3 regions of the Nakamurella deserti genome follow, and region 3 is predicted to be linked to each of the others. Evidence: riboswitches for the same ligand, from Rfam matches in the RefSeq annotation. Region 3 holds a riboswitch; each other region holds the start of a gene.
The links. A riboswitch is a leader RNA that binds a small molecule or an ion and turns the genes downstream of it on or off. The one in region 3 is predicted to bind S-adenosylmethionine.
Positions count from the first base shown of each region.

Region 1: linked by a shared signal. The riboswitch ahead of DB033_RS17105 (TIGR04028 family ABC transporter substrate-binding protein) and the one ahead of DB033_RS15875 (aminotransferase class V-fold PLP-dependent enzyme) in region 3 are both predicted to bind S-adenosylmethionine.
Region 2: linked by a shared signal. The riboswitch ahead of DB033_RS16390 (amino acid ABC transporter permease) and the one ahead of DB033_RS15875 (aminotransferase class V-fold PLP-dependent enzyme) in region 3 are both predicted to bind S-adenosylmethionine.

Region 1 covers NZ_QCXS01000003.1:833,058-842,892, forward strand. The annotation lists gene DB033_RS17095 (ABC transporter permease) at 1-870, opposite strand, end outside; gene DB033_RS17100 (ABC transporter permease) at 872-1,810, opposite strand; gene DB033_RS17105 (TIGR04028 family ABC transporter substrate-binding protein) at 1,927-3,546, opposite strand; SAM riboswitch class IV at 3,936-4,049, opposite strand; gene DB033_RS17110 (EamA family transporter) at 4,123-5,004, opposite strand; gene DB033_RS17115 (GNAT family N-acetyltransferase) at 5,032-5,688, opposite strand; gene DB033_RS17120 (carbohydrate ABC transporter permease) at 5,729-6,628, opposite strand; gene DB033_RS17125 (carbohydrate ABC transporter permease) at 6,628-7,788, opposite strand; gene DB033_RS17130 (sugar ABC transporter substrate-binding protein) at 7,905-9,224, opposite strand; gene DB033_RS17135 (LacI family DNA-binding transcriptional regulator) at 9,361-9,835, opposite strand, start outside.
Region 2 covers NZ_QCXS01000003.1:677,290-687,124, reverse strand. The annotation lists gene DB033_RS16395 (erythromycin esterase family protein) at 1-635, shown strand, start outside; SAM riboswitch class IV at 715-831, shown strand; gene DB033_RS16390 (amino acid ABC transporter permease) at 1,103-2,158, shown strand; gene DB033_RS16385 (amino acid ABC transporter ATP-binding protein) at 2,155-2,919, shown strand; gene DB033_RS16380 (ABC transporter substrate-binding protein) at 2,990-4,033, shown strand; gene DB033_RS16375 (FAD-dependent oxidoreductase) at 4,105-5,229, shown strand; gene ssuE (NADPH-dependent FMN reductase) at 5,274-6,362, shown strand; gene DB033_RS16365 (FAD/NAD(P)-binding protein) at 6,359-8,392, shown strand; gene DB033_RS16360 (LLM class flavin-dependent oxidoreductase) at 8,382-9,500, shown strand; gene DB033_RS16355 (DUF1684 domain-containing protein) at 9,536-9,835, shown strand, end outside.
Region 3 covers NZ_QCXS01000003.1:570,451-580,285, reverse strand. The annotation lists gene ribD (bifunctional diaminohydroxyphosphoribosylaminopyrimidine deaminase/5-amino-6-(5-phosphoribosylamino)uracil reductase RibD) at 1-693, opposite strand, end outside; gene DB033_RS15905 (maleylpyruvate isomerase N-terminal domain-containing protein) at 723-1,292, opposite strand; tRNA gene DB033_RS15890 (tRNA-Lys) at 2,376-2,449, opposite strand; gene DB033_RS15885 (MarR family winged helix-turn-helix transcriptional regulator) at 2,635-3,219, shown strand; gene DB033_RS15880 (MDR family MFS transporter) at 3,216-4,988, shown strand; gene DB033_RS15875 (aminotransferase class V-fold PLP-dependent enzyme) at 5,072-6,490, opposite strand; SAM riboswitch class IV at 6,535-6,648, opposite strand; gene DB033_RS15870 (pilus assembly protein TadG-related protein) at 6,805-7,224, shown strand; tRNA gene DB033_RS15865 (tRNA-Glu) at 9,139-9,211, shown strand; tRNA gene DB033_RS15860 (tRNA-Asp) at 9,300-9,373, shown strand; tRNA gene DB033_RS15855 (tRNA-Phe) at 9,421-9,497, shown strand; gene DB033_RS15850 (LacI family DNA-binding transcriptional regulator) at 9,567-9,835, opposite strand, start outside.

The sequences.
Region 1 (9,835 bases), 260 kb from region 3:
CACGACGACCACGACGGCGCCGGGCACGGTGGTCAGCCACCACGAGGTGGCCAGGTAGTTGCGGCCCTCGGCGATCAGCAGGCCCCACTCCGGGGTGGGCGGCGGGGCGCCGTAGCCGAGGAAGCCCAGCGTCGAGATGGCCATGATGGCCGAACCGAACTGCACGGCGGCCAGCGCGATGATCGGGCTCACCGAGTTGGGCAGGATGTGCCGGCGCAGCACGCTGCCGAAGGTGCCGCCGCTGCCGAAGGCCGCCTCCACGTAGTCGGTCCGGCGCACCCGCAGCACCTCCGAGCGGGTCAGCCGCGCGAACGCGGCGACGGCGGCGACACCGACGGCGATGGCGGCGTTGACGGTGCCGAAACCCAGCACGATGACGATGCTCAGCGACAGCAGCAGGCTGGGGATGGCCAGCAGCACGTCGACCACCCGCATCAGCAGCGCGTCGAGGAAGCCGCCGACCGACCCGGCGAGCAACCCGATGAGGGTGCCCACGACCAGGCCGACGCCGACGGCCACGAGCGCACCGGTGACCGACTGGACGGAGCCGTACACCAGGCGCGCGAACAGGTCCCGGCCGAGCTGGTCGGTGCCGAGCAGGTGGGCGCCGCCCGGGGCCTGCAGCTTCTCCCGGGCCACCCCGGAGGTGGCGCTGAAGTCGGTGAACCAGCCCGGCGCGACGGTCCACAGCAGCACGACGAGGACGACGAGCCAGGCCAGGACCAGCGTGGGACTCCAACGGCGCCAGTCGGCCAGGCGGGCACCGCGCCGGCGCCGCGGGGCCGGTGCGGTCGGGGTCACCGGTGCGGCGTCGGAGTCCAGCACCAGCGGTGCGCCGGCGCCGCCCGGGCCGGAGGTCAGAAAGGCCATGTCAGACACTCACTTTCGACTTCAGCCGCGGGTCGAGCACCGGGTACAGCAGGTCGACGACCAGGTTGACCAGCACGAACACCACCGCGGACAGCATCACCACGGCCTGCAGCACCGGGGCGTCCTGGCTGCGGACCGCGCTCTCGGTCATCTGGCCGATGCCGTTGAGCCCGAAGACGATCTCGGTGATGGCCGCCCCGCCGATGAGTTCGCCGAGCAGGATGCCGGCGATGGTCAGGGTGGGCAGCACGGCGTTGCGGCCGATGTGCCGGGTCAGCACCCAGGCGTCGCCGGCACCGCGGGCCCGGGCGACGGTGACGAACGGCTGGGTGCGCACGTCGTCGATGCTGCGCAGCAGCACCTGCGCCAGCGGCGCCGAGATCGGCACCGCCAGCGTCAGCACCGGCAGGATCAGGCCCTCCCAGAAGCCCGGGTTGATGACCGGGATGAGCTTGAGCCGGAACGAGAACAGCTGGATCAGCATGATGCCGAGCCAGAACACCGGCACCGAGATGAACAGCGCCGGCAGCGATTCCAGCAACGACCGCAGCCAGCGGAACGGCGACAGGTTGGCCAGCACGGCGATCCCGACGGCCAGCACCACGGCCAGCGCCAGCCCCAGGACGGCCAGCCGCAACGTGGGCGGGATGTTGGTCGCCAACTGCTGCGACACCGGCACGTCGGCCTGGATGGAGTAGCCCCAGTCGAGCGTGACGAAGTTGCCCAGCGCGTGCAGGTATTGGGTGACCAGCGAGGTGTCGGCGCCGTAGGAGACCCGGATGTCGGCGATCTGCTCCGGGCTGAGCCCCAGTTCCGGGTTCTGGAACTTGATCAGCAGGGCGTCACCGGGGAGGGCCTGCAGCAGCACGAAGGCCGCGGTGAAGGTCGCCCACAGCACGAGCAGGGCCTGACCGGCCCGTCCGAGCAGATAGCGCGTCATGAGGATCCTCAACGGTGTCAGCGGTGTGGTGCGGTGTCCCGGGGCCGGGCGGGCCGGCCCCGGGACGGTGGATCAGCGCTCGGAGAGCCAGGTGTCAGCGCTCGGAGAGCCAGGTGTCAGCGCTCGGAGAGCCAGGTGTCGTAGAAGCTGGGCCGGCCGACGGCCTCGAACTCCAGGCCGTTGACGTAGGTGCCGGCGGCGAAGATCTGCGGCTCCTCGAAGATCGGGATCAGCAGCGCCTGGTCGAGCACGTGGTTCTGGATGTCGCCGATGATCTCGAGGCGCTTCGCCGGATCGACCTCCGCGGTCTGGGCCTCGAGCAGCCCGTTCAGCTCGGTGTCGGTGTAGCTCTGCACGAGGGTGCTGCTGCCGCCGACCTGCAGCAGCCAGTCGCGGTTCTTCGGGTAGAAGCCGCTCTTGATGACGTCGGGGTCGGCGCGGCCGACCATCGCCACCAGCAGCGGGGTCTTGGCCGGGTCGAGGTTGTCCGCGGCGACGCTGCCGGCGTCACCGGGCAGCACCTCGAGCTTCACGCCGACCTTGGCCCACTGCTCCGAGACCAGCTGCAGCACCTGCTTGTTCTGCGGCTGCACGTAGGTGTGGTAGATGCTCAGCACCAACGGCTTCCCGTCCTTGACCCGGATGCCGTCGGCTCCCGGGACCCAGCCGGCCTCGTCCAGCAGCGCCTTGGCGCCGTCCGGATCGAAGGTCAGCTTGTCGGCCAGGTCGACGTAGCCGGGGGCGTCCTTGGCGAGCACCGAGGTGGCCTGCGGGTAGTTGTCGCTGAGCAGCGTGCTGACGACCTCGGCGCTGTCGGTGGCCTTGAGCAGCGCCTGCCGGACGCGCAGGTCGGCGACCAACGGGTTGTCCGGCCGGATCGCGATGCTGTCGTTCACCCCGCGGGTGGAGGCCCGCAGCAGTGCGAGTCCGGCCCCGGTGATCTGCGGCTCGTCGTAGGCCTCGACCTGGCGGATGGCGTCGGCCTGGCCGGCCAGCAGCGAGCCGATCCGGACGCTGTCCTCGGCGGCCACGATGAGCGTGATGCCGTCCAGGTAGGCCCGGCCCTGGTGGGCGGCGCTCGGCGGCGCCCAGTTGTAGTCCTCGCGGACCTTCAGGTCGATCTGCTTGCCCAGGGTCTCACCGGTGACCGTGAAGGGGCCGGAGCCGATGATGTTCGTCGCGGAACCGAGCTCCTCGTACGGCCGGGCCAGCGTGGCGGCCGAGACGAGGCCCGCGCCGATCGTCGCGGTGCCCTGCAGGAACCCCGGCGACGGCTTCTTGAAGAAGAACGTCACCGTGGAGGCGTCCTGGACCTCGCTGTGGTCGTAGTTGTTGAACACCTCCGACACGGGCTGCTTCAGGTCCGGGTTGCCCAGGCCGAAGGTGTCGTAGTTGTCGGCGACGGCCTGCGCGTCCAGCGCGGTGCCGTCGGAGAACGTGACGCCGGGCCGGATGACGAAGGTGTACTGGGTGAGATCGTCGTTGACGGTCCAGGACTCGGCGATCCACGGCTCGATCTCGAGGGTCTCGGGGTTCTGGTACGTCAGCTTGTCGGTGATCTGGTTGAGGATGCCGCCGTTGGGATAGAAGCCGCCGGACGGCGGATACAGGTTGGTGTGGGCGGCGCTGTCGAGATAGGTGAGGGTGCCGCCGGTGACCGGGGTGCCCGGCGCCGAGGCCGAGCCGGCCGCGGTGGTGGCCGGCGACGTGCCGTCGGAGCCACCGCACGCCGCCACCAGGGCGACGGCCGCGGCGGCGGCCAACGCCCCGAGGCGGCGGCCGAGCCGCGGTGCCCGCGAGCGGGGAGTATTCGACACGTCGGACGTCACAACGGGTTCCTTTCTGGGCCGGAACGGCGCGAGTGCCGGGTTCCGGGGGATGCGGGGAGCGGGCGGCCACCGTGCGACGGCGCCGGGAGCGAGCGTCCGGGGAGGACCGGACGTCGTGGTACGGGGAGGGGACACCGCGGGCGGTGTCGGCCTGGTCAGGCGGTAACAGGACCCCGACACAGCATCGAGCTGGTCCGGCCGAGATCGACGTGCCGGCGCCGGTACGCGCAGAGACCACGCACGGGGAGCGCGGGGTGCTGGTGCATGGATCCGGCCTGTTCTGTGCTGGGCCGTGTCGGCCGCGCTTGCGGTTCCGCGGGATGCGGTCGCCTGGTCGTCATCCGGAGCACCCCGCCGCGTCGGAGGGTTGCTGTCCAGCGAGCCGGAGCTGCGTGCTGGAACTCTTGACCGGTACCGAAGTTACTGCCGTTCACCGACGATCCACAAGTTGTGTGGTGCCGTTCACAACCTCGGGGCGGCAGGTCAGCCGGTGGCGAGTTCCCCACCGGACTTGCGGGCGCTGAGGACGATGGCCGCGCAGACCAGCGCCATGCCGGTGATCTCCGCGGCGTGCGGGATCTGCGCCAGGAACACCGCGCCGGTGACAGCGGCGGTCACCGGGAGCAGCGCCAGCAGGATGGCGAACCGGGCGGCGGTGACCTTGCGCAGCACGACCTGTTCGATCGCGTACGGGATCACCGAGCTGAGCACCGCGATGCCGACCAGGGCGAGCAGCGCCGGGCCGTGGGAGACGATGCCGCCGACCTGCCAGACGCAGAACGGCGCGAACACCAGCGCGCCGGCGGTCATCCCGACACTCAGGGAGGTGATGCCGTCGCGGGTGGAGGCGATGCGGCGGCCGAGGATGATGTAGAACGCCCAGAACAGGCCGGACCCGAAGATGGCCACCAGCCCGATCACCACCGAGGTGGTCCAGCCGCCCTCCAGGCTGACGCCGGCCAGCAGCACGACTCCGGCCAGCGCCAGGGCGATCCCGAGCCGGTCACGCCAGCCGGTGCCGGTGATCGCGGCCACCGCGACCGGTCCGAGGAACTCGATGGCCACCGCGGTACCCAGCGGCAGGTGCTCGATGGCGACGTAGAAGCAGAGGTTCATCGCGGCGAGCACCACTCCGAACCCGGCCGAGGCGAGCAGCTCCCGGCGGCTCCAGCCCTGCTTCCAGGGGCGCCGCCAGGCCAGCAGGATGATCGCGCTGACCACGATCCGCAGCCACCCCACGACCGCCGACGGCGCCAGCACGAACAGGCCGACGGCCAGCGCGGCGCCGTAGTACTGGGTGAACCCGGAGACCAGGAACAGCGCCGGTGCCGGGGTGACGGCGATCAGGTTGCGGGGCGACGGCACGTCCCGACAGTAGTGGCGCGCGCGGGGTCAGATCCCCAGCTGCGGGCGGCACTCCGCGAGCCCGCGCACCCGCACCGTCCAGTCCGGCCGGACCAGGGTGTCCGGGGTGACGAGCAGCAGGTGGCTCTCCACCGACTCGCCCGGGCGGCGCTGCTGGAACCGGCTGCCGTTGCCGACGTAGCCGAGCTTCTCCGAGACCCGAAGCGACCGTGCGTTGTCGGCGAACGCGGCCGACTCGGCCCGCCGGGCACCGAGGTGGTCGAAGGCGAACAGCAGGATGGCCGCGCGCATCTCGGTGCCCAGTCCGCTCCCCTGCCGGTCGCGCCGCAGCCAGGAGCCGGTGGTGACGGAACGGACGACGGCGAAGTCGTCGGCCCGGACGTCCTGCAGGCCGATGGCCACCCCGTCCAGCAGCACGGCGAACTGCAGGTCCCACCGCTGGGCGGTGGTCGCCGCCCGGCGCCCCCACAGGTGCCGCAGCGAGCCGGGCACCAGCTCGTCCGGTGGCGCCGTCGACCACGGGACGTCGAACGGCAGCTCGGCCGGATCGTGGATGCCGGCGAGCTCGGCGTCCATCAGGTCCGGGAGGTGCTCGTCGCGGACCGGCGTGAGCACCAGCCGGGGGCTTCGCACCTCGAGCCCGAACAGCGGCCAGTACCGGACGAGTCGTTCCCGGGAACCCATGCCCGCAGTCTGTCCGGTCGGGTCTCCCGGACGCGACCCGTTATCCCTTGACCGCGCCGGCGCCCGCCCCCCGGACGAAGTACCGCTGGAAGGAGAAGAACACCAGCGCCACCGGGATGGTCATCAGCAGGGCCGCGGCCATCTTGAGCGGGAACAGGTTGCCGGAGCCGTAGGCGCCGCTGGACAGCGACGCGACGCCGGAGGTCAGGGTGTTCAGCGCCGGGTCGCGCCGGGACACGATGAAGTGTGCGAGCTCGTTCCACGACGCCTGGAACGACAGGATGGTGATGGTGATGACCGCGGGCCGCGCCATCGGCAGCACCACCGACCAGAACAGCCGGAAGGTGCCGGCGCCGTCGATGCGCGCCGCCTCCTCCACCTCGGCGGGGATGCCGAGGAAGAACTGCCGCATGATAAAAACCCCTGCGGCGTCGGCGATCAGCGGGATGATCATGCCGGCGTAGGTGTTGTACATGTGCAGCTCGACGAGGACCAGGTACTTCGGGATCAGCAGCACCACACCGGGGACGGCGATGACGCTGACGATGACCCCGCCGAGGGCCTTACGGCCGAAGAAGTGCAGCCGCGCCAGCGCGTAGCCGGCCAGCGAGTCGAAGAACACCCGGCCGGCGGTCACGCACACCGACACGATGACCGAGTTGAGGAACCAGCGCGGGAAGTCCTGTCCGGCCAGCGTCCGGTAGGCGTCGAGCTGCCACACCATCGGGATCGGGTTCAGCGGGCTGGCGGTGGCCTCGGCGTCGGACTTGAACGACGTCCCGATCTGGATGAGGAACGGGAAGATGTACAGCAGTGCGAAGAAGATCAGCACCAGGTAGACGATCAGCGCGGTGGAGCGACCGCGGCTGTTCTTCGCCGGAATCAGCTCGATCGGGCCGGCGGCGCCCTTCGACGGACGCTCGGAGGTGCGGGTGGCCATCAGACGTCGCTTCCGGTGAGGGCGGCTTCCCGGCGGCGGCGCCACCAGGGCTTGCGGCTGGAGTCCCTGTCGCGCATGACGAACCGCTGGATCAGCGTCATCACGATGATGATGACGAACAGGATGAACGCGATCGCGGTTCCCTGGCCCCACTTCCCGTCCTGGAACGAGGTCTGGAAGCTGAGGTAGGCCGGGGTCAGGGTGGTCTTGGAGGGCTTGCCCTGACTCATCAGGTACACCTGGTCGAACACCTGCCAGGTGCCGATGAGCCCCAGCGTGATGACCAGGAACATCGTGGGCTTCAGCGCCGGCAGGGTCACGTTGCGGAACCGCTGCCAGCGGTTGGCCCCGTCGACCATCGCCGCCTCCTCGACGTCGGCCGGGATGTCCTGCAGGGCCGCGAGGAAGATCAGCATGAAGGTGCCGGCGGTGGTCCAGATGGCCAGCGTGATCAGCGCGCACATCGCCACCGACGGGCCGGCGATCCACTGGAACCAGCTGATGCCGAGGAAGTCGTGGTCGGCGAGCCACGCGGGCGGGTTCGCGGTGTCGACCAGGCCGAGGCCGCTCAGGATCAGGTGCCCGACACCGCGGGGGTCGGCGAACCAGTTGGGGCCGTTGATCCCGAACCAGGCGAGCACGCTGTTGACCGCGCCGGACGCGGTGAACAGGAACAGGAACACCACCGAGATGGCCACCGTCGACGTCACCGACGGGAAGTAGAACGCGGTCCGGAAGAAGCCTTTCCCGCGCAGCCGCTGTCGGTTGATGGCCATCGCCAGGATCAGCGCGAGGACGGTCTGCAGCGGCACCACCAGCAGCACGTAGTACATGTTGTTGCGCAGCGCGGTGGCGAGGTCGCGCTGCTGCAGGTTGGGGGACCCGAGCAGCGTGTCGTAGTTCTTTGCGCCGATGAAGTTGGCGCCCAGCGGCGAGCCCTTCCCGGACCAGTCGGTCAGCGACACCCACAACGCGAGCAGCACCGGGCCGATCAGGAACAGCAGGATGAGCACGAACGCGGGAGCCGCGAACAGCAGGCCGGCCCGGTTCTCGGAGCCGCGGATGCCGCTCCGTCGGCGTTTCGGCGGGGTCACGTCGCCGTCGGCGGTCGCGACGGCGGCCGGGACCTGCGCCGGGCCCATGCCCTGGGTGATCGACATCGATCGCTCCACTCGGAGTCGGGAGGTGGGGTCGTGCGGAAGGTGGGTCCTGCGGGGAGGTGCGGCGGCCGTCCGGGCGTCGGACGGCCGCCGCAGGTTCCGCGGGTGCGGTCGGCTCAGCCGCCGACGGCTGCGGTCAGGTTCTCCTGCACCGAATCCAGGATCGCCTGCGGGTCGGCGTTGGCCAGGTCCTGCAGCTGGGAGTTGAAATCGGCCAGGACGTCGGTGATGCCGGGGAGGTTGACCACCCCGCGGGCGTAGTCGACACCCTTGACGAACGGCTCGTTGGCGGCGAACTCCGACAGGTAGTCGGCCTGCGCGGACTCCACCGACGGGATGACGCCGAACGCGGTGGCGAAGGCCATCTGCTGGTCGGTGCTCGTCATGTACTCGACGAACGACTTGGCCTGCTCCGGGAACTGGGTCGTGGCCGAGATCCCCCAGCAGTTGGTGAACACCAGGGTGCCCTTGGTGCCGGTCGGGCCGGCGGGCAGCTCGGCGACGGTGTACTTCAGGTCCGGGTAGTCGCTCTTGAGCGCCCCCAGCAACCAGTTGCCCTCGATGGTCATGGCCGCGGCGCCCTTGCCGAACGCCTCACCGGCCCATCCGGAGTCGAGCTCCGCCGGGGTCTTGAGCACGCCGTCGGTGATCATCTTCTTGACGAAGCCGAGGGCCTCGGCGTTCTTCGGGTCGTTCGCGGTGATCGTCGTGCCGTCCTCGGCGACCAGGTAGCTGCCGTTCTGCACGAGGAAGGCGTCGACGCGGTCCCGCTCGGGGGCGACCGACAGACCGGCGGCGCCACCGGTGTTCAGCTTCGCGGCGACCGTGGCGAGCTGGTCCCAGGTGGTGGGGATGTCGGCGTCGGTGAGACCGGCGGCCGCCCACAGGTCGGTGTTGATGAACAGCGCCAGGGTGGACATGTCCTTCGGGGCGCAGTAGAAGGTGCCGTCGTAGGTGAAGGCGTCCTTGAGCACCGGGTAGAAGTCGTCGGCGTTGCTCAGCTCGTCCCCGTAGGGCAGCAGGTTGCCGGCCTTGGCGTAGTTGGCGACCTGATCGGCGCCGACGTAGAAGACGTCCGGCGCGGTGCCGGACGAGAACCCCTGCGCCAGCTGCTGGGTCAGGTCCTGGGCGGCGGTGACCTCGACGGTCGAGTCGTTCTCCGACCCCCAGGCGTCGGCGGCCTCGGTGAGGGCGTCGGTCTCGGCGGTGCCGGAGCTGCCGAACAGCAGCTGCAGCTGCGCGCCGCCGGCGGCGGGCGCCTCGCTGCCGCCACCACCTTCGCTGCCGGTGGCCGAGCCGGCCGCCGAGGAGGTGGCGGCGGCGGCGGGCGAGGAGGTGCCGCCGGTGGCGGTGTCACTGCTGCACGCCGCGGCGGCCAGCAGGGTGAGTGCGCCGACGGCGCCGATGACGGCGGTACGGGTGCGATGGACGGACATCGTTGTCGTTCCTCTTCTCTGGGACTTCGGTGGGGGTTCCGGGTGTGGTTCCCGGTACGGGTTCCCGGGTGGAGCGCTTCGGTCGGGACGGGAGGACGCGGGACGGTCGGCGGTGACCTGCCCGTGCGGGAAGGGGTCAGGAGGGCGGGGTGCGGCGGGTCCGGACGACCAGATCGGGCGCGAGCAGCAGGCGCGTGGGCGGGTCGACGGTGGTCGGGCGGTCGATGCGGTCCATCAGCAGCCGCAGGGACTGCTCGGCGGCCGCGGTCAGCGGCTGGGCCACCGACGAGATGCCGGCGCCCTCGGCGAGGGCGGTGTCGTCGAAGCCGACCACCTCGACCGCGGGAGCCCCGGGAGTGGCCTGCCGCAGCTGGACCGCGGCCAGCGCGCCCAGCGCCACCAGGTCGGACACGCAGACCAGCGCGGTCGCGTCGGTGCGCCGCAGCAGGTCGTGGGCGGCCAGCCGGGCGTCGTCGACGGCGTTGCGGCAGTGTCCGACCGGCAGGTCGGGCAGTCCCGCCGCCTGCATGGCGGCGCGGTACCCGGCGAGCCGGTCGTTGCCGACGCGGGAGTCCGTCGGCCAGCCGAGAAAGGCGATGCGCCGGTGGCCC
Region 2 (9,835 bases), 110 kb from region 3:
CGCGGTCGATCGGCGGATCCACCGACGTCGCCCGGTTGCGGGTGATCGCCGACGACCTCGTCGCCCTGCTGGAGGCCGAACGACCGGGCCTGCGGTCGACGTCGTCCGGGCGGGAGGTGGAGCGGGCCGAGCTCCGGGCCCGCTCGGCGGTGGGGCTGCTGCGGTATCACGCCGCGATGGCCACTCCGGCCGGCGACCGGCTCCAGCGGCTGTGCGCCCTGCGGGACGCGATGATGGCCGCGGAACTCCTCGCGCTGGCCGCCCGCGGTCCGGTGTTCGTCCACGCCCACAACAGCCATCTGCAGCGCACGGCCAGCACCATGAGCATGGGCGGCCCGCCGTTCTCCTGGTGGGGCGCCGGCGCTGTCGTCGCCTCGCATCTCGGCACCGACTACGGACACCTGGCCGGTGCGGTCGGCACGGTCCGGGCCCACGGTGTGGACGTTCCGGCGCCGGACACGCTCGAGGGGCTGCTGCACGCCGTGCCGACGGGGAGGTTCCTGATCGACGCCCGTTCGTTGTCGGACGCCACGGCCGGTCCGCCGGCCCGGGTGTCGCCGTGGTTCGGCTACGCCCCGCTGGATCCTGCGCAGCTGGACACCGTCGACGGCGTGGTCTTCGCCCGGGACGCCTGAGCGCGGCCGTTCTCGCCCCCATCCGTGACTCCTACCACCTCGGTTGCATTTGACGGCAGCTCGACGTAGCGTCATCCCCGGTCACGAGTTCCAGCGATCAGCTCCGGCTTGCTGGGCAGCAACCCTCCCTCCGCGGTGGGGTGCTCCGGATGAGGACCTGGCGGCACCGCAGCAGCGGTCACCGCAAGCGCGGGCAGCTCGACTGCCCCGAACGGGAGGGCAGGATCGTGGGCGCGTCACCCTGCACCTGCGGCGGCGGTCCGGTGCGCTACCCGCGCTTCCGGCTGCACCTCGACCTCGGACGGCTGAGCTCGTCCCTGTGTCCCGCCATCCGGGTCTGACCGATCCCCCGCGTCCGCTCCCGCGGACGACCCCCGCCGTTCCCCGCACCCGAACGGTGGCGCACCTCCGAGCCAGTCCCGTGCGCACGTCGCACGGCGTCCCCGCACACCATCCGAAGGCATCCCATGACGACCCTGTCGACCCCATCCGGCGTGGCCGCGACTCCCGGCCCGCCATCCGCACCGCCGCGGCCGGAACCGAGACCGGCCCCCCGTGACATCGAGATCCGTTACAGCACCATCGATGTCGACGCCCTGACGGTGGCCCGGCGGTGGCACCCATGGCGCTGGATCGCCACCGCCGCGGTGCTGGTGCTCGGCGCCCAGTTCGTGCACGGCCTGGCCACCAACGAGACCTGGGACTGGCCCACCTTCGGCGAGTACATCGTCAAGGACTCAATCCTGCGGGCGCTCGGGCTCACCCTGGAGCTGACGCTCTACGCGGTGGCCATCGGGTTCGTGGCCGGCATCGGCATCGCCGCGGCCCGGCTCTCCCGGATCCCGCTGCTGAAAGCCGTGTCCTGGGTGTTCGTCTGGGCCTTCCGCAGTATCCCGCTGCCGGTGCAGATCCTGTTCTGGTTCAACATCTCGGTGCTCTACAAGACGCTGAGTCTGGGGATCCCCTTCGGGCCGTCGTTCTTCGATTTCTCGGTGCGCAGCCTGTTCTCGCCGTTCACCGCCGCGGTCATCGCCCTTTCGCTGCACCAGGCCGCCTACGCGGCCGAGATCATCCGGGCCGGCATCATCTCCGTCGATCCCGGCCAGACCGAAGCGGCGGCGTCCCTGGGCATCCCGCGGCGCCGGCAGTTCTTCGCGATCGTCCTGCCGCAGGCGATGCGGGCGATCGTGCCCAACGCCACCAACGAGGTCATCGGGATGGTCAAGTCCACCTCGCTGCTGGCGGCCGTGGCGGTGGCCGACCTGTTCTACCAGGTGCAGGTCATCCTGGGCCGCAACGGCCGGGTCATCGCCCTGCTGATGGTGGCGACGGTCTGGTACATCGCGGTCACCACCGTGTTGACGGTCGCCCAGTTCTACGTCGAGCGGTACTTCGCCCGCGGGTCGTCGCGGCACCTGCCCCCGACGCCGCTGCAGCGACTGCGGACGAAGGTCGGCCATCTGGTGTTCCTGGCCCGGCAGGCGCGACCGGGCCGCGAACGAGACGCGGAGGCGGCGTCATGACCGCGCCGGCGCTGGAGATCAAGGGCGTCCACAAGGCCTTCGGCGCCCACGAGGTGCTCAGGGGCGTCGACCTGACCGTCCGGGCCGGCGAGGTCACGGTCATCCTGGGCCCGTCCGGCTCGGGCAAGTCGACGCTGCTGCGGGTGATCAACCACCTGGAGCCCGCCGAGCGCGGCGTGGTGCTGGTCGACGGTGAGCTGATCGGCTACCGGCTGGACGGCACGACGCTGCACCGGCTGAGCGAGAAGCAGATCCTGAAGCAGCGCTCGGCCATCGGCTTCGTGTTCCAGAACTTCAACCTCTTCGCGCACCGCACGGTCCTGCAGAACGTCATCGAGGCGCCGGTCTCGGCGCAGGGCCGGCCGCGGCGGGAGGTGGAGGCGGAGGCCCGGGAGTTGCTCGCCCAGGTCGGCCTGTCCGACAAGTTGCACGCCTACCCGCGGCAGCTCTCCGGCGGCCAGCAGCAGCGGGTGGCCATCGCCCGGGCCCTGGCGCTGCGGCCCACGGTCATCCTGTTCGACGAGCCGACGTCGGCCTTGGACCCGGAGCTGGTGGGTGACGTGCTCGCCGTCATCAGCGATCTCGCCGCCCGGGGCATCACCCTGGTCGTCGTCACGCACGAGATCGGCTTCGCCCGGCAGGTCGCCGACACCGTCGTCTTCCTCGACGAGGGCGTCATCGTCGAACAGGGCCCGCCCACCGAGGTTCTCGATCACCCGCGCGAGCCACGCACGCTCGCGTTCCTCTCCAGGGTTCTCTGACCTGATCAGCCTCCCCGCGAGCTCCCGCGGGGTCACCCCGGCGGCTGCGGCCGCCCCCGAAAGGAATCCCATGTCTCCCCGCTCCCGACGACCGCTCGCGTGGATCTCGGCCCTGGTGGCCGTCACCCTGGCGACCAGCGCCTGCGGCAGCTCCACCGGGACCGCCGCCGACGGCGACGCCGCGGCCAGCACCGTCGCCGCCGGCGCCATCGCACCCGCCGCCGACGAGTCGTCCGTCCCGCCCGCCGGTGGTGGCGTCAGCTTCGACCTCAGCCCCGAACAGGCGGGCCGGGTCACCGTCGCCGCCGTTCCCGAGATCGCCGCCCTGGTCCCGGCCGAGATCCGCGACAAGGGCACCCTGGTGGTCACCGGCTCGGCCGGCACCGCCCCGCCACTGCGCTTCTACGCCACCGACGACACCACGATCATCGGTAGCGAGGTGGACATCGCGTACCTCCTCGGTGACGTCCTCGGGCTGGATGTCCAGATCCAGGCGGCCGACTGGGCACAGAACTTCGTCAGGGTCGATTCCGGCGAGGTCGACGCCTTCATCTCCAACGTCACCGTCACCGAGGAGCGCAAGGAGAAGTACGACTTCGCCACCTACCGCCTGGACAACCTCGCCTTCGAGGCCCGCGCGGACAGCACCGTCACGATCACGAAACCGGCTGATGTGGCCGGACTCTCGATCGCCGTCGGTTCGGGGACGAACCAGGAGGCGCTGTTGGTGAAGTGGAACGAGGAGAACGTCGCCGCCGGTCTGGAGGCGGCCGACATCCAGTACTACCAGAACGCCACCGACTACTACCTGGCGCTGTCGTCGGGCCGGATCGACCTGTACTTCGGTCCGAGTCCGACCGCGGAGTACCACGCCGCGGTGACCGGCGAGACGAAGGTGGTGGGCCGCTTCTCCGGGGCAGGCGATGCGCTGCAGGGCAAGATCGCCACCCTGACCCTGAAGGGCAACGGTCTGGCCGAGGCACTGCAGGCGGCCATCGACCACACTCTCGCCGACGGCAGCTACCAGCGGGTGCTCGACCGCTGGGCCATCAGCAGCGAGGCCGTCCCGTCGTCGGAGCTCAACCCGCAGGGACTGCCGAAGACGACCGGCTGACCATCCGTTCCGGCCCGCTCCGGCCCCGGACCACCGGGGCCGGAGCATCCCCATCGATCGAGGACCTCCCGATGACCAGCACCCTCCCGTCCACCGGACCCCGCGTCGCCGTCGTCGGCGCCGGCGTCATGGGGTCCGCCGCCGCCTGGGCACTCACCCGGCGCGGCGCCCGGGTGGTGCTGTTCGAGCAGTTCGGACCCCGTCACCGGCGGGGTGCCTCGCACGGCAGCTCGCGGATCTTCCGGCACGGCTACCCGGAGCCGTCCTACGTCGCACTCGCCGCCCGGTCCCTGGACCTCTGGCACGCCCTCGAGCGGGACTCCCGCACCGCGCTGCTCACCCTCACCGCCGCCGTCGACCACGGTGATCCCGCCGCGCTGGACACCCGCGCGGCGGCGCTGTCCGAGGCCGGCCTGGAACACCGCATCCTGTCACCGGCCGAGGCGGCGCAGCGCTGGCCCGGGCTGCGCTTCGACACTGCCGCACTGGTGCACACCGCGGCGGGGCGGCTGCACGCCGACCGTGCGGTGGCCGCGTTCCAGCGGGTGGCGGGCTCCCACGGCGCCGATCTCCGTTTCGACACCCCGGTCGTCGCGGTGGACATCGACGACGACCGCGCCCGCGTCCGCACCGCTGCCGGCAGCGAGCGGTTCGACGCCGTGGTCACCGCCCCCGGCGCCTGGGCGGCCGACCTGCTGGCCGGTCTCGTCCCGCTACCGGCGCTGCGCACCACCCAGGAGCAGCCGGCCCACTTCCGACCGCTCGACCCGGCGCTGCCGTGGCCGTCGTTCGTGCACCATCCCGGTGGCGAGTGGACCGGGGAGGGCATCTACGGACTGGGGTCCGACGACGGCGTCAAGGTCGGCGAGCACGCCACCGGACCCGGGGTTCACCCGGACACCCGTGATTTCGTGCCCGACCCGGCCGGGGTGCAGCGGCTGGTCGAGTACACCCGGCGTTGGCTGCCCGGTGTCGACCCCGCCTCCGCCGAGCCGCTCACGTGTCTGTACACCTGTACGCCCGACCACGATTTCGTGGTCGACCGGCACGGGCCGCTGACCGTCGCCGCCGGGTTCTCCGGACACGGCTTCAAATTCGCCCCGGCCATCGGCGAGATCCTCGCCGACGTCGCCCTGGGCGCCGGCGCCCCGCCCCGCTTCCGGTTCGACCGGCCGCTGCCGGCCGCCGTCGGCTGACCCGTCCCCACCCAGCACACCGACCACCGAACACGAGGAACACCATGGCCCGCATACTCTCGATCTCCGGCAGCCCGCAGACCCCGTCCCGCACCGACGGTGTGCTGGCCTACGTGGGCCGCCGGTTGACCGGCCGCGGCCACGAGGTCGAGGTGCTGTCGCTGCGCGACCTGCCGCCGGGACCGTTGCTGTCGGCGGACCTGTCGGATCCGACGATCGCAGCGGCGGTGGCCCGGGTGGTCGACGCGGACGCGGTGGTCATCGGGTCGCCGGTCTACAAGGCCGCCTACTCCGGTTTGCTCAAGACGTTCCTGGATCTGCTGCCGCAGTTCGCGCTCTCGGGCAAGGTGCTGCTGCCGGTGGTCACCGGCGGCTCACCGGCCCACGTGCTCGCCGTGGACTACGCGCTGCGGCCGGTGCTGGCCAGTATGAACCCGGCGCACGTCGGGGCCGGCTGGTTCGTCGCGGCGAGCCAGGTCAGGCTCTACCCGGACGGCGGGGTGCTCCTCGACCCCCTCGCCGCCCGCCCGCTCGACGACGTGGTCGACGCCTTCACCACCACCATCGAGCTGCTCGGCGACGCGCACCGGGGCGCGACCGCCCCCGGGCGCCCGCGCACCGGCCCGGCCGAGATCGTCGTGTCCGACGTGCATCTCACCGATCCGGCGGCGGCACCCCTGCTCGCCGACCTCGTCGTCGAGTACGGCACCCGCTACGGCCGCGACGCCACCGCTGAGTTCGACCGGTTCCCGGCCGCCGACTTCGCCGCGCCGGACGGCAGCTTCGTGCTGCTGCGCCGCAACGGCGAGACCGTCGCCGGCGGGGCCATCCGCCGTTACGACGGCCAGACCGCCGAGGTCAAGCGGGTCTGGACGGCACCCAGGTTCCGCCGCCAGGGGCTGGCCCGCCGCGTCCTCGTCGAGTTGGAACGCCGCGCCGCCGATCTCGGCTACCGCCGGCTCTACCTGACCACCGGCCCCCGCCAGCCCGAGGCCGCCGGTCTGTACCTCGCCGCCGGTTACACCCCGCTCTACGACCGGACCGCCGATCCCGAGACCGTCGGCAAGCACCCGTTCGCCAAGGCCCTTGAGGTGCCCGCCGCCCCGGTGGTCCTCGCCGAGCGGGCCTCGTGACCGCCACTCTCGTCTTCGTCGGGGCCGGCCCACGGACCACCTCGCTGCTGGAGCGCCTGGCGGCGAGCAGCGACGAGCTGCTCGGTGGCCGGCCGGTCGACATCCACGTCGTCGACCCGTATCCGCCCGGCGGGGGCCGGATCTGGCGGCGCGCGCAGTCGCCGCTGCTGTGGATGAACTCCACCGCGGCCGACGTGACGATGTACCCGGACGCGTCCGTGCAGCTGGCCGGCCCACTCGTCACCGGACCCAGCCTGGCCGAGTGGGTCGGCGGGCCGGGGGCGGGCATCCTCACCGCCGAGGGCGTCGACCCGTCGGCGATCCCGCGCTCGCCCGCTGACTTCTCCTCCCGCGAGGTGCAGTCGGCGTACCTGTCCTGGGTGTTCGACCGGGCCGTCGCCGCGCTGCCCGCCACCGTCTCGGTGACCACGCACCGCGCGCGGGTGACCGCGGTCGACGAGCTCTCCGGCGACCGGCAGCGGGTGAGCCTGTCCGACGGCCTGGTCATCGCCGCCGACGTCGTGGTGCAGGCCCAGGGCTACCTCGACCGGACGCCGACCGACGAACAGGCCGACCTGCAGGCCGCCGCCGCGTCACGGGGCCTGCGCTACGTCCCGCCCGGTTACACCGCCGACCTCGACCTCGACGACGTGCGACCCGGGGAGGCGGTCGTCGTCCGCGGCTTCGGGCTGGCCTTCGTCGACCTGATGGTGCTGCTGGCCGAACACCGCGGGGGTCGCTTCGCCGACGGCGCGGACGGGTCGCTCACCTACCACCCGAGCGGCGCGGAACCGGTGCTGTACGTGGGTTCCCGCCGCGGCGTTCCCTACCACGCCAAGCTCGGCTACGTGGACCTCGGGGCGCCGCCCACCCCACCGCGCTACCTCACCCCGCGGGCGGTCGAGCAGATCTTCGCCGCGACCGGCGGGCTGGATTACGACCGCTACCTGTGGCCGCTGCTGGTGCGGGAGCTGCACCACGCCCACTACGCCCGGCTGTTCCGCGCCCACCCGGACCGGGTGACCGGCGACTGGGACGCCTGCGAACGGCTCCTCGCCGCCGCCGATCTCGGGTCGGCGGCATACGCGGCGGCGATCGGCGCACTGGTTCCGGATCCGGCCGACCGCTTCGACCTCCACGCCCTGGACCGGCCCCTGGCCGGCGAGACCTTCGACGGAGCGGAGGCGCTGGAACAGCGGCTGCGCCGCTACATCCGGGCCGATCTCGACCGCCGGGCCGATCCGCGGCACTCCGCCGACCTCGCGGTGTTCAACGCCCTCCTCAGCGTCTACGGCGTCATCGGCCGCGCGGTGGCCGGCGGGAGGATCGGTGCCGCTGACCGCATCCGGCGGATCGAGGGCGACCTGCACGGCCTGTTCTCGTTCATCGCCAGCGGTCCGCCGCCCCGGCGGCTGGCCGAGCTGCTGGCCCTCAACGCCGCCGGCCTGGTGCGCTTCCTCGGACCCGATCTGCAGGTCGAGCTGCTCGACGACCGTTTCGTCGCCCACAGTCCCGCGGTGCCCGGCGTCCGGGTTCCGGCCCGGGTGTTCATCGAGGGCCGGTTGCCCCGTCCGGATGTCGCGTCCGCGACCGATCCGCTGATCCGGTCGCTGCTGGCCGCCGGCCAGCTCGCCGTCGAGCCGGTAGCCGCGACCGGGGCCGCGACCCCGGTCGCGGGTGGGCAGTTGCTCGCCGACGGTCTCGGCCGGGCGAAACGCGCCGACGGCACCTTCCATCCGCGGCGGTTCCTGCTCGGCCCATCGGTCAGCGGTTCGCTGGGCTCCGCCGGTTTCAGCCGCCCGGGGTACAACTCGCCGTTCCTGCGGCAGAACGACGCCGTCGCCCGGCACCTGCTCGCACTGCTGCGCGCGGCCGCTGGCGCCACGGCCGCCACTCCCACCGCCGTCGCTGGCGGCGCCCCGACCGACCCGCCCGAGCGGGCGGCCGACATCCACCCGTTCCGGACCCGGCGACCGGCCGCGGCTCGCCCCCACGCCCACGACAGAATCGAGAACCGCCATGCCCGTTGACTTCCTCGGCATCGGAGCCACCCACGACGGCACCGAGATCTCGCCGCGCAGCGGCGCCGCCTTCGACCGCTCGTACACCGTCCGACTGGCCCGGGCGCACGAGGAGAACGGCTGGGATCGGCTGTTGTTCGCCTATTCGTCGAGTTCTCCGGACCCGTCGCAGGCGGCGGCGCTGGTCGCCGCCGACACCGACGCCATCCGCCTGGTCGTCGCGCACCGGCCCAACGTCTCGGCGCCCACCTACGCCGCCACGTCGCTGGCCACTCTCGACCAGGCCAGCGGTGGCCGGGTCCAGATCCACATCATCACCGGCGGTTCCACCGCCGACCAGGCCGCCGAGGGCGACCACCTGCCCAAGGACGAGCGCTACGACCGCACCCGCGAGTACATCCGGATCCTCAAGAAGGCCTGGACCTCGCCGACACCGTTCGACCATGTGGGTCGGCACTACCGGATCCAGAACTTCGTCTCCGACGTCCCGCCCGCCACCCAGCCGCGGCCGTTGATCTCCTTCGGCGGTTCGTCCGCCGCGGCCTACACGGTCGGCGGTGCGGAGGCCGACGTCTTCGCCCTGTGGGGTGAGCCGCTGGCCGGTACCCGTGAGCAGATCGCCTCGGTCGACGCCGCCGCGGCCGCCGCCGGCCGCGCCGATCGACCGGCCATTCAGGTCGCCTTCCGGCCGATCATCGCGCCGACCCGGGCGGCGGCCGAGGACAAGGCGCACCGCATTCTCGACCGGCTGCGCGACGCCCCCCGCGGCCGTCCGGGCGCTCCCGAGAACGCGGGATCGCAGCGGCTTCTCGTCCAGGCCGGCGCCGCGGACCGGCATGACCGCGCGCTGTGGACGTCGACCGCCGCCGCGACCGGCGGCGCGGGCAACTCGACCGCGCTGGTCGGCACCCCCGAGGTGGTGGCTGCGGCGCTGCTGGACTACTACGACCTGGGGGTGCGGCACTTCAGTGCCCGCGGCTACGACCTGCTCACCGACGCTGTCGAGTTCGGCCGCGAGGTGATCCCGCTGGTCAAGGCGGAGGTCGCCCGCCGGGAGGCCGACAATGCCCGTCAGGACCGGTTCGTCGCCGCCGCCAGCGCCTTCGCGCTGGCCTGACACGATCGACCACCGACCGATACGGAGAGACCACGATGACGAGCACCACGCCGACGGACCTGCAGACCGACTGGCAGCGGTGGCACACCGCCCGGGAGACCGATCTCGCCGCCCCCCACGGCTGGCTGTCGATCGTCGACCTGATCTGGCTCGCCGACACCCCGGCGACCACGTCCGCGGTTCCGGGCCGGTTCTCGCTGACGCCGGACGGGACCGCCCGCTACGAGCCCGACGGGACGACCGGGGTGACCCTCGGCGACACCGGCCGGACCGTGGACGCCGCCGTGACCGCTGACGGACCCGAGGGCGGCAGCGACATCTGGCTGCGGCACGGC
Region 3 (9,835 bases):
GTTGCGCACGCGGGCGCGGGGCGGGGTGCGCCCGGTGCTGTCGGCGACCACTCGGAGCGGTTGTCGGGGCAGCGGTCGACCGTCGGCGTCCCGGACGGTGAGCACCGGGTCGTCGGTGAGCACGGTCCCCGAGCCGACCAGCATCGTGTCCACCCGCTGCCGCAGACGGTGCACGTCCGCTCGGGACTCCGCCGACGTGATCCACCGGCTGGTGCCGTCGGGAGCGGCCACCCGGCCGTCCAGGGTCATCCCGGTCTTGAAGGTGACGAACGGCCGGCGCCGCCGGACGCCGGTCAGCCACACCCGGTTGACGTCGGACGCCTCGTCGGCGAGCACGCCGGTGACCACCTCGACGCCGGCGGCTCGTAGGGTCTCCGCGCCGCCGCCGGCGGTTTCCGACGGGTCGGTGTTCGCCACGACCACCCTCGCCACGCCGGCAGCGATCAGCGCCCGGGCGCACGGTCCGGTGCGTCCGGTGTGGTTGCACGGCTCGAGAGTGACGACGGCGGTCGCGCCGCGCGCCCGGTCGCCGGCGGCGCGGAGGGCGTTGACCTCGGCGTGCGCGTCGCCGTACCGCTCGTGCCAACCCTCACCGATGACGGTCCCGTCGGGGGTGAGGAGCACGCAGCCGACCACCGGATTGGGGAGCACCTCGGTGGCGCCGCGGACGGCGAGCTCCAACGCCCGGTGCATCGCCGTCTGCTCCACCGGCGACGTCGCGGTCACGTTCGCCGTCCGGCTGCGGCGACGACCCGGTCGAGCAGCGGCGTGCCGGGCGGCACTGCGACCGGCTCGCTCCCCAGACCGGCCACCGGTGCGGTCGGTACGAACGCGAGCAGGCGGTCGAGGCTGTCTCGCAGCACGTCGTCGGGAAGGGCGAACGGCCGGCCGTTCGCGCGGGCGAGGTCGCAGCCGTGGACGTCCAGTTCGGCCGGCGCGATCCGACCCCGGATCGCGTTGGGCAAGTCCACCCCGGGGGCGACCGGCGAGGAGCCGGTCCGAGCCCGGGGATCCGACCAGGCGGCCGCCAGGGCCACCGCGTAGTGGGCGAGGTCCTGTCGCGGATCGCCGCGTACGTGCGCCGCGGCAGGCTCCGCCGTGTCATCGGGGCCGATGAGAGGCGCGCCGGCGACGGTGACGAGCCCGCGGCACCCCTTGTCCACATGGTCGACGAGGTCACCGACGGTGTCGTCGGTGCAGGGCGTCGGCCGCACCGGGTCGTCATCGTCGAGGGCGCCCAACATCCCGGCCCACTGTCGGGCGGCGGGCCGCGGATCGGGTGGTTCGGTCACGCGACGACGGTACGGCGGGCGACTGACAGCGTCCCCGTCGGGGAGCCCGAGCGCACTTCGGACTCCGGCGCCACCGTCCCGTCCGTCAGCACCCGCATCGCTCGAGGAGGTCCGGTGAGCCACCCGTCGGTTCCGGCTTCGACGATCTCAGGCCCGCCGCTTCGCCGCGTCCACCGCCTTTGTGGTGGGGGACCCGGGTCCGTTGCCGGCCCTGTCGGCGACCGCGGATCCCGCCGGCATCGTCGGGCCCGGCGGGGATGCGGTGGTGGGCGCCGCGGCGGTGGCTGGAATCGACACGGCCGGTGCGGCGAACGTCGAACCCCTCTCGGCGATCCGCTGACGGGCCCCGTCGGCGGAGACGAACGCCCGGTTCGCGCGGGTGACGCGCAGGCACACAGGCAGCAGCTTACGTGGCCGGTCTCGAAGACTGACGGCGGTGCCAGCGCTTGTTCACATCCTCTGACGGCGTGCCCATCATGGGGCGACTGGCACCGGATCCGGTCCGCGTCGCTTCCCAGCGTGCGAGGCGCGGAGAACGTCTATGGTGTTCCGGTAACCCATCGGGGCGACCCGTGCGTACTAATCGCTAAACGACGTGTAGGCAACGGCGATACGCGCCGGAGGTCACGCCAATCACCGCTCGTGGTGGGTGGGTGACCGACACCGGTCTGCGTCATTCCGGCAAGGCGTTACGGGCCTCGCGTCGGACCCTGGACCATGTCCCAGCGAAGTAGCCGACGTAGCAGGCTGCTGCGGGGATCAAGAGCGACCAGGACCATCCGCCGTCGATGAGGACGACCAGCACCAGCGCCACCGCGACAGCGAGCGTGACGACGCCAAACGTCCACAGCCATCTGTGCGCCGCAGCGAACTGCCGTATCCGGGTCACCCTTCGACCGTAGAGGGACGCGGGTCGGTGTGTCCCGGCGGGGGGGACCCCGACGCCAATCGACCGGTGACGTCCTGTCGGTAGCACTTCAGATTTTCCTAGACCACGTTAAGAGGTTCGACGAAGTAAGTGTGGAGGTTTGTGTGAATCACTTACCCTTCACTACCGGCCTTACGCTCTGACCAGGCAAAATGTGGGCCCCCCGGGGCTCGAACCCGGAACCTGCGGATTAAAAGTCCGTAGCTCTAACCGATTGAGCTAGAGGCCCGCGCCGGACCGTCGGCCCGACATCGCCTCGCAGCCTACCGGGCACCGGCTCGGCCCTCGGCAGCGTGATCCCCAGCACTGGCCGGAAAAGAACTTGCATGCGTCAAGCATCCGATGCATGCTTGCACCCAGCAACTAGTTGCATAGCTCAAGCAAATTACCCGGACTTTACCGGAAGGAGGCGGGATGACCATCACCGAAGCTCCGCACGGTACGGGTGAGGCGGCGGTCGAGTCCTACCGCGAGGCCGTCGCCGGGTGCTCGGCCGCCGATCGTGACTACGCGGGCGACGTCGCCCAGCGGCTCGTCGACATGGTCAAGTCGTTCAGTGCCATCAAGGCCAGGATTCACGGGTCGGCGTCGCCGGAGGGCTACGACTCGTCGCTGCTGCTCAAGTTGGCCCACCACGGGCCGATGCGCGCCAGTGACCTCGCCGAGCGGATGTGCGCCGATCCCTCCACGGTGTCGCGTCAGGTCGCCGGCATGGTCAAAGCCGGACTCGTCGAACGGCAGGCGGACCCGGACGACGGACGGGCCTCCATCCTCGTGCCCACCGCGTCGGGGCAGGCCCGCGTCGACCAGATGGTCCAGATGCGGGGCCAGATCTTCGCGCCCCTCGTCGCCGACTGGTCAGCCGAGGACCGCGCCGTCTTCACCCGCCTCCTCACCGAATTCGTCCACGGGCTGTCGAGCAACATCGAAGCCGTCAAGAACGTCGCCGCCGAGCTCGTCCAGCCGGCTCCGTCGAATGCTCAAGGGAGTACTGCATGACCACCGCACCAACTCAGGTGGAGTCACAGGTCGGCCTGACCCACAAACAGATCCTGACGATCCTGGGTGGACTGATGGCGGGCATGCTGCTCGCCGCGCTCGACCAGACCATCGTCTCCACGTCGATCCGCACCATCGCCGACGACCTCGGCCAGTTGTCCGGCCAGGCCTGGGCGACGACCGCCTACCTGATCACCTCGACCATCACCACGCCGCTGTACGGCAAGCTGTCCGACCTCTACGGGCGTCGCCCCCTGTTCATCGCCGCCATCAGCATCTTCGTCGCGGGATCGGTGCTCAGCGGTGTCGCCACCTCGATGACCGAGCTGGCCGCCTTCCGTGCGGTGCAGGGTCTCGGCGCCGGCGGTCTGTTCTCCCTGGCGCTGGCCATCCTGGCCGACATCGTGCCGCCGCGTGAGCGCTCGCGCTACCAGGGCATGTTCCTCGCCGTCTTCGGGACCTCGTCTGTCATCGGCCCCATCATCGGTGGGTTCTTCGCCGGTGCGGACACGATCTTCGGCGTCACCGGATGGCGTTGGGTCTTCCTCATCAACGTCCCCATCGGCATCGTGGCGCTGGCCGTGGTGCTCAAGGTGCTGCACATCCCGCACACCCGGCGCGAGCACCGCATCGACTGGTGGGGAGCGGTCGCGCTGGTCGTCGGTATGGTGCCGCTGCTGCTGGTCGCCGAGCAGGGCAACAAGTGGGGTTGGACGTCGGCCGCCAGCCTGGTCTCGATCGTCGTCGGCGTGCTCGGCATCGTCGGCTTCGTGCTCATCGAGCGCCGCATGGGTGACGACGCGCTGATCCCGATGCGGCTGTTCGCCAACCGCCAGTTCTCGCAGGGGCTGGTCGTCAACGTGCTGATCGGCCTCGCGATGTTCGGAGCCCTGGCCACCCTGCCGCTGTACCTGCAGCTGGTGAAGGGGGCCACGCCGACCCAGTCCGGTCTGTGGCTGCTGCCGATGATGGTCGGCCTGATGGGCGGCTCCATCAGCTCCGGCATCATCACCGGCAAGACCGGCCGCTACAAGATCTTCCCCGTCGTCGGCACCGCGCTGCTGATCGTCGCGTTCGCGATGATGCTCGCGCTGATCAAGGTCGACACCCCGTACCTGGTCCTCGCCGGCACCTTCCTCGTCCTCGGCGCCGGGCTGGGCCTGAACATGCAGACGATGATGATGGCCGTCCAGAACACGGTGAAGGCCCGCGACATCGGTGTGGCCACGTCCTCAGCGACGTTCTTCCGGGCCACCGGCGGCACCATCGGCACCGCGGTGTTCCTGTCGCTGCTGTTCAACGGGCTGCCCACGAACGTCAACACCCAGGTGCAGGCGGTCGCCGGGACACCGGGGTTCCAGCAGGCGCTGGCGTCGTCGGGCAGTTCCATGCAGCAGTACGGCGCGCAGCTCGCGGGCCTCAGTGAGGATTCCGCGTTCATCAACACGCTGCCTGCGACCTTGGCTCAGCCCGTGAAGCAGGGCTTCGTGGACTCCACCCACGTCGTCTACATCCTCGCCGGCATCGTCGCGGTGCTCGCCTTCCTGCTGGTCCTCCTGCTCAAGGAGGTCCCGCTGCGCACCAAGTCCGCGCTGCAGGAGATCCAGGAGGAGGACGCCGCTGCGGCGGCGGCTGCGGGCAACGTCGGTCTCAACGACGCCGCCGGTGCCGAGCGCGAGCGGCAGCAGGACGACGATCTCGTCACGGCGGGTTCGGCTCCCACCGTTGAGGTCACCAAGCCGAGCGGCGGTCGGCACCGTCGCGACTGACGCGCTGGACCGTCCCTGAGACGGTCCTTAGACACGAGTGGCCCCCGACCTTTTGGTCGGGGGCCACCGTCGTGTTCGAGGTCTTACTGCCAGGCCACGATCTTCGGCAGGGTGCGCTGGTCGCGGAGCGGCTGCGGACGACCGTTGACGGTGACGTAGCGCAGTCCCGGGCCCTCGGTGGCGAGTGTGGTGACCGCGGCGATGAGCCGGTCGACGTGCTCGGTGGTGGTGCCGAGACCGACGGAGGCGCGGACAGCATGCCCGGTGCCGTCGACGGAGTCGCAGCCTGCCGCGCCGAGCAGGCGGCGGACGAGCGGCTGGGCGCAGAACGCGCCGTCGCGGACGCCGATGCCGTACTCGGCCGACAGTGCGCTGGCCACGACCGGAGACGACAGCGAGCTCAGGGTGAAGGTGGCGACACCGATGACGCTGGCCCCGCCGGTGAAGAGCGAGTGCACGGTGACGCCGGGGATGTCGGACAGCCCGCGGATCAACCGGGCGGTGAGGTCGCGTTCGGCGGTGACCAGCGCGTCGCGATCCGTGGTGAGCAGCGCATGGCAGGCGGTGGCCAGCGCCACGACGCCCGGGATGTTGGGGGTGCCGGCCTCGTGCCGGTCGGGGAGGGGCTTCCAGACGGTGCGGTCGTCCTCCACCGTGGAGGTGGCGCCGCCGCCGACGAGGTAGGGGGGAGCCTCGGCGAGCCAGTCGGCGCGGCCGATCAGCGCGCCCGCCCCGTAGGGGGCGTACACCTTGTGCCCGGAGATCGCGACGTAGTCCACCCACAGGTCGGTAATGGAGAAGGGCCGGTGCGGCGCGAGCTGGGCGGCGTCGAGGGCGATGCGGGCGCCGTGGGCGTGGGCGACGGCGGCGAGCCGGGCGATCGGCCAGATCTCGCCGGTCACGTTGCTCGCCCCGGTGACCACGACCAGCACCGGCCCGTTGCGGCGGGCGTCGCGGCAGGCGTCCCCGACGGCGCGGACGGCGGCCTGCGGGGTCGCCGGGGCGGGCAGGCGGACGACGGTGTGCTTCTCCCATGGGAGCAGCGTCGCGTGGTGCTCGGTTTCGAAGACGATGACAGTGGTGTCGTCGGGGAGGCAGTGCGACAGCAGGTTGAACGCGTCCGTGGTGTTGCGGGTGAACAGGACCGCGTCGTCGGAACGTCCGCCGACGAAGGCGCGGATGGGTTCGCGGGCGCCTTCGTACAGCGCGGTGCACAGCTGGGAGTCGAATCCGGCGCCGCGGTGCACGGAGGCGTACTGCTCGAGGACCGCGTCGACCGCGTCCTTGACGACCTGCAGCGAGGGGGCGGACGCGGCGTGATCGAGATTGGCGTACTCGACGTGGGAGCCGTCGGCCAGGGGTACCCGGTGACCGGCGCCGACGATCTCCAGGCCCGGTGCGTGGGCGCCGGTGATGGGCGTCGCGGCGTCGACGCTGGGCAGGGAGGCCTCGACGGGACCGGTGGCGGTGAGGAAGTGCAGGTCCTCGAGGGTGAGCGTCATGGCTGGTCTCCTTGCGGTCGAAGGACCGCCGGGGACGAGCCGGAGATCCGCGCTTGCCGCCGGCGACAACCGGACGGCCAGGTCTTCACCTGGGGCACCCCACCGCGGAGGAGGGTTGCCGGCTAGCAAACCAGGGTTTGTCGCTAGCACTCATGACCTACGCGACGACGTTAACACGGGTCCGGGCCGAGCTCGAAGCGGGTGTAACCGGGACCACAGCGGTGGGCTCAGTTGTCCACAACTTCGGCGAACGGGTGATGCTGCCCGGTGAACGTCTCTACGCTGGACCGGTCGCGGACGAAGCGGGGTGGAGCATGCGGCCGAACGGGTTGCGGCATGCCGGCGGCGGCGAGGACGACCGGGGGTCGATCACCCCGCTGTTGCTCGGCCTGACGCTGTGCCTGTTGCTCCTGGTGGCCGGGGTGACGGCGGCCGGGTCCGCGTTCCTGGGGCGCAGTCGGTTGCAGAACCAGTGCGACGGGGCGGCGCTGGCGGCCAGTGACGCGGCCGATGTGCCTGGACGGCCCCGACAGATGGCGCTCGCCAACGACGCCGCCATCGCCTACCTCGCGGTGCGCCCGGGTCGGGTCGGCGTGCGCGTCGTGGTCGGGGCCGACACGGTGACCGCCACGTGCTGGACCGACACCCCCATCACCTTCGGCGACATGTTCTTCACGCCCACCCTGCGTCAGGACGTGGAGTCGAGCAGCCGGCTGCGGTACGACCAGGCCTGATCACGCGTGATCGGGTCCGGTCAGTTGGGGCCGGCGACCAGCTCGCTGCGCCATTCGCCGACCGACACCGGGGTGGTGGAGCTCTGCGGCGGGGCGTCGAGCGCGCCGCCCACACCCACGTTCGATGTCCAGGTGACGGTCCAATTCGCGGTTGCCGTGACCGGCCAGGTTGCTGTGCCCCCGGTTCGTTCCGGCAGGGAGCGCCAACGGTAGGCATAGACGCACGCGTCCGAAGCAGCCGGCTTAGAAATGTTCGCGTTGGCGGTCGGGCCAGGATCGCGCCCCGGGCCGTCGCATGTGATGGTCGCCGGTGGCCCCTTAGGCGCCTTTGGGTTGGCGGGTTCACCCATGGACCACGTCACCGAACTCAGCGTGGCTGTGAGTGTCACAGTCACCGCTCCAGCCGTAGCCTGTGCAATCAGTGGACCTGGATTGTCAACCCACAGGTAGAGCCAGCGATTCACGGCTATTTGCGTGTCGGGTCCAAAGTGAAGGACCGGCGGGACGAATCGAATAGCTGCCTGTGCGCTTAGCGCAAGCGCCTCAGGGCTGACGGCGGTAGGTGTGGTCCCATTCCCAACGAAATAGGGCTGAGAGTTAGTAAATGGCACGGCTGCCGAGTTCGTCGGACAAATGTCGTAGGCAATAAATCCGTCTGCTGGCGTGTGTCCCGCCCAGAGCGGTGAGTCGGCGGCTGGCTGGGTAGGCATAGGTTGTTGCTTGCATAGGCTCTCCATTGAAGACTTGACGGCAGTGGCTCCTGTCGTAACCACCGCAATCAGCGTTTTCTTTACTACTGAATCAGTCGCGCCGACGATGCATACTTGATCGCCACAACCGGCCGTCGGGGCTGACGATCTTGAAACCGAGGGCTGGTCTGGGTCGGCGTACGCAGGAGCTAATACAACGAGGCTCTCGAGCGCCATCAATAGTGCTGCGCCGGCAATCCTCATCGCTAGCATTGGACACTGAAGTCGTTAACCACGGAGGTTACCAGCCATCGGTTGTCGATTTGGCTGACTGACACCGTTGCCGGATGGCGACGGTAGAAGCCGGGTGCATCGGGCGCAATGAGCGAATTTCCATTCGCATCGACGAAGATGGAAGCAGTGTTATCGACACAGTCGCTGAGTTCGACTGTTCCAGTTCCTACTTCCGTAACTCGAGGGTCGATGATCGTGCGGCCTTCTCCGCTGCCCTGTTGGAACGCGGGGTCCCTGACAAACTTTACAAGATTAGACGCCACTGGGTCTGCTGCGTATTCGTATATCTCTGAAGCCCAATCCCTCCGAGGGTCGGTGAAGGTGAGGTCCGAGACGCGGCGGTATCCGACATAAGCGTCGAGCGCTGCCTGTGCTTCACGGACCTGGTCTGGGCTGAGGTCCAAATTCGACCATGGCATCTTCGTGGGCTCTGAACTTGTCGACTCGGGGGTCTGGGGCGTTGTTTCAGACCGGGATCCGCCATCGGTCGGCTGCGCTGCGGTTCCGGACCCCAAACTGGACGAGGCATCAGTGGCGGTGGAGAGCGCCTCGCTCCGACTCGCCGAGCTGTCCACCGGCGCCAGCGTGGTTCCCGGGTTGGCCTGCCCGGCGCTGCAGGCAGCGATCCCGGTCACACTCAACCCCGCGGTGATCAGCGCCAGCAGCGCACGTCGCGTGTCGGTCGTTCGTCGCCCCACCAGAACCCCTGTCCACGTTCGCCGACGTGGGCCCCGCCTGGCGCGACCCGATCGGAGTAGCGTACCGACCACGGTGGCGATGGGGAGTAACGATCTGATCCTTGTGGACAGGTCGAGTGCGGCGCGACTGCCCCGTCGGAGCAGGGCGCCGTGGCGGATTTGGGAGCGCCGCACCTCGTCCCCTATAGTTGACTCGCTCCCAACGGATGGCCGTTGGAGGCGGAGTTCCTCCAGCCCCCATCGTCTAGTGGCCTAGGACGTCGCCCTTTCACGGCGGTAACACGGGTTCGAATCCCGTTGGGGGTACGCAGCGCAGAGGTCACGAGCACCTCCACGAGGCAGTAAAGTAGTCCCAGCGTCACGCAGTTCAGCACCAAGGTCTCAGCAACACCGAGGCCCCGTAGCGCAGTTGGTTAGCGCGCCGCCCTGTCACGGCGGAGGTCGCGGGTTCAAGTCCCGTCGGGGTCGCCGAACGTGGGCCGGGTTCAGTCACATGAGCCCGGCCCTACGTTTGAGGCCAGGTAGCTCAGTTGGTACGAGCGTCCGCCTGAAAAGTGGAAGGTCCGCGGTTCGACCCCGCGCCTGGCCACCACCAGCCCTTCGCAGCCGTCAGGCCAGCGGGGGGCTGACTGGTTTTCCGGGCCATCCGCCCACTCTCCGCTCAGCGCGGCGGGCCTACCGACTCCCGCGACACCAGCGGCATCTCGATGCGGTGCACAACCGGCGACCCGGCCGGCGCCATCAGCAGCTCCGTCGCTCGTCGCCCCATCTCCAGGTGCGGCAGCGCCACGCTGGTCAGTCCGGGGCGCACCCAGCCGGCCAGGTCCGAGTCGTCGAACGAGATCACCGACACGTCACCGGGCACCGACAGCCCCGCGTCGGCCAGTGCCTGGTAGACACCGAGCGCCACCCGGTCGTTCAGGCACACGA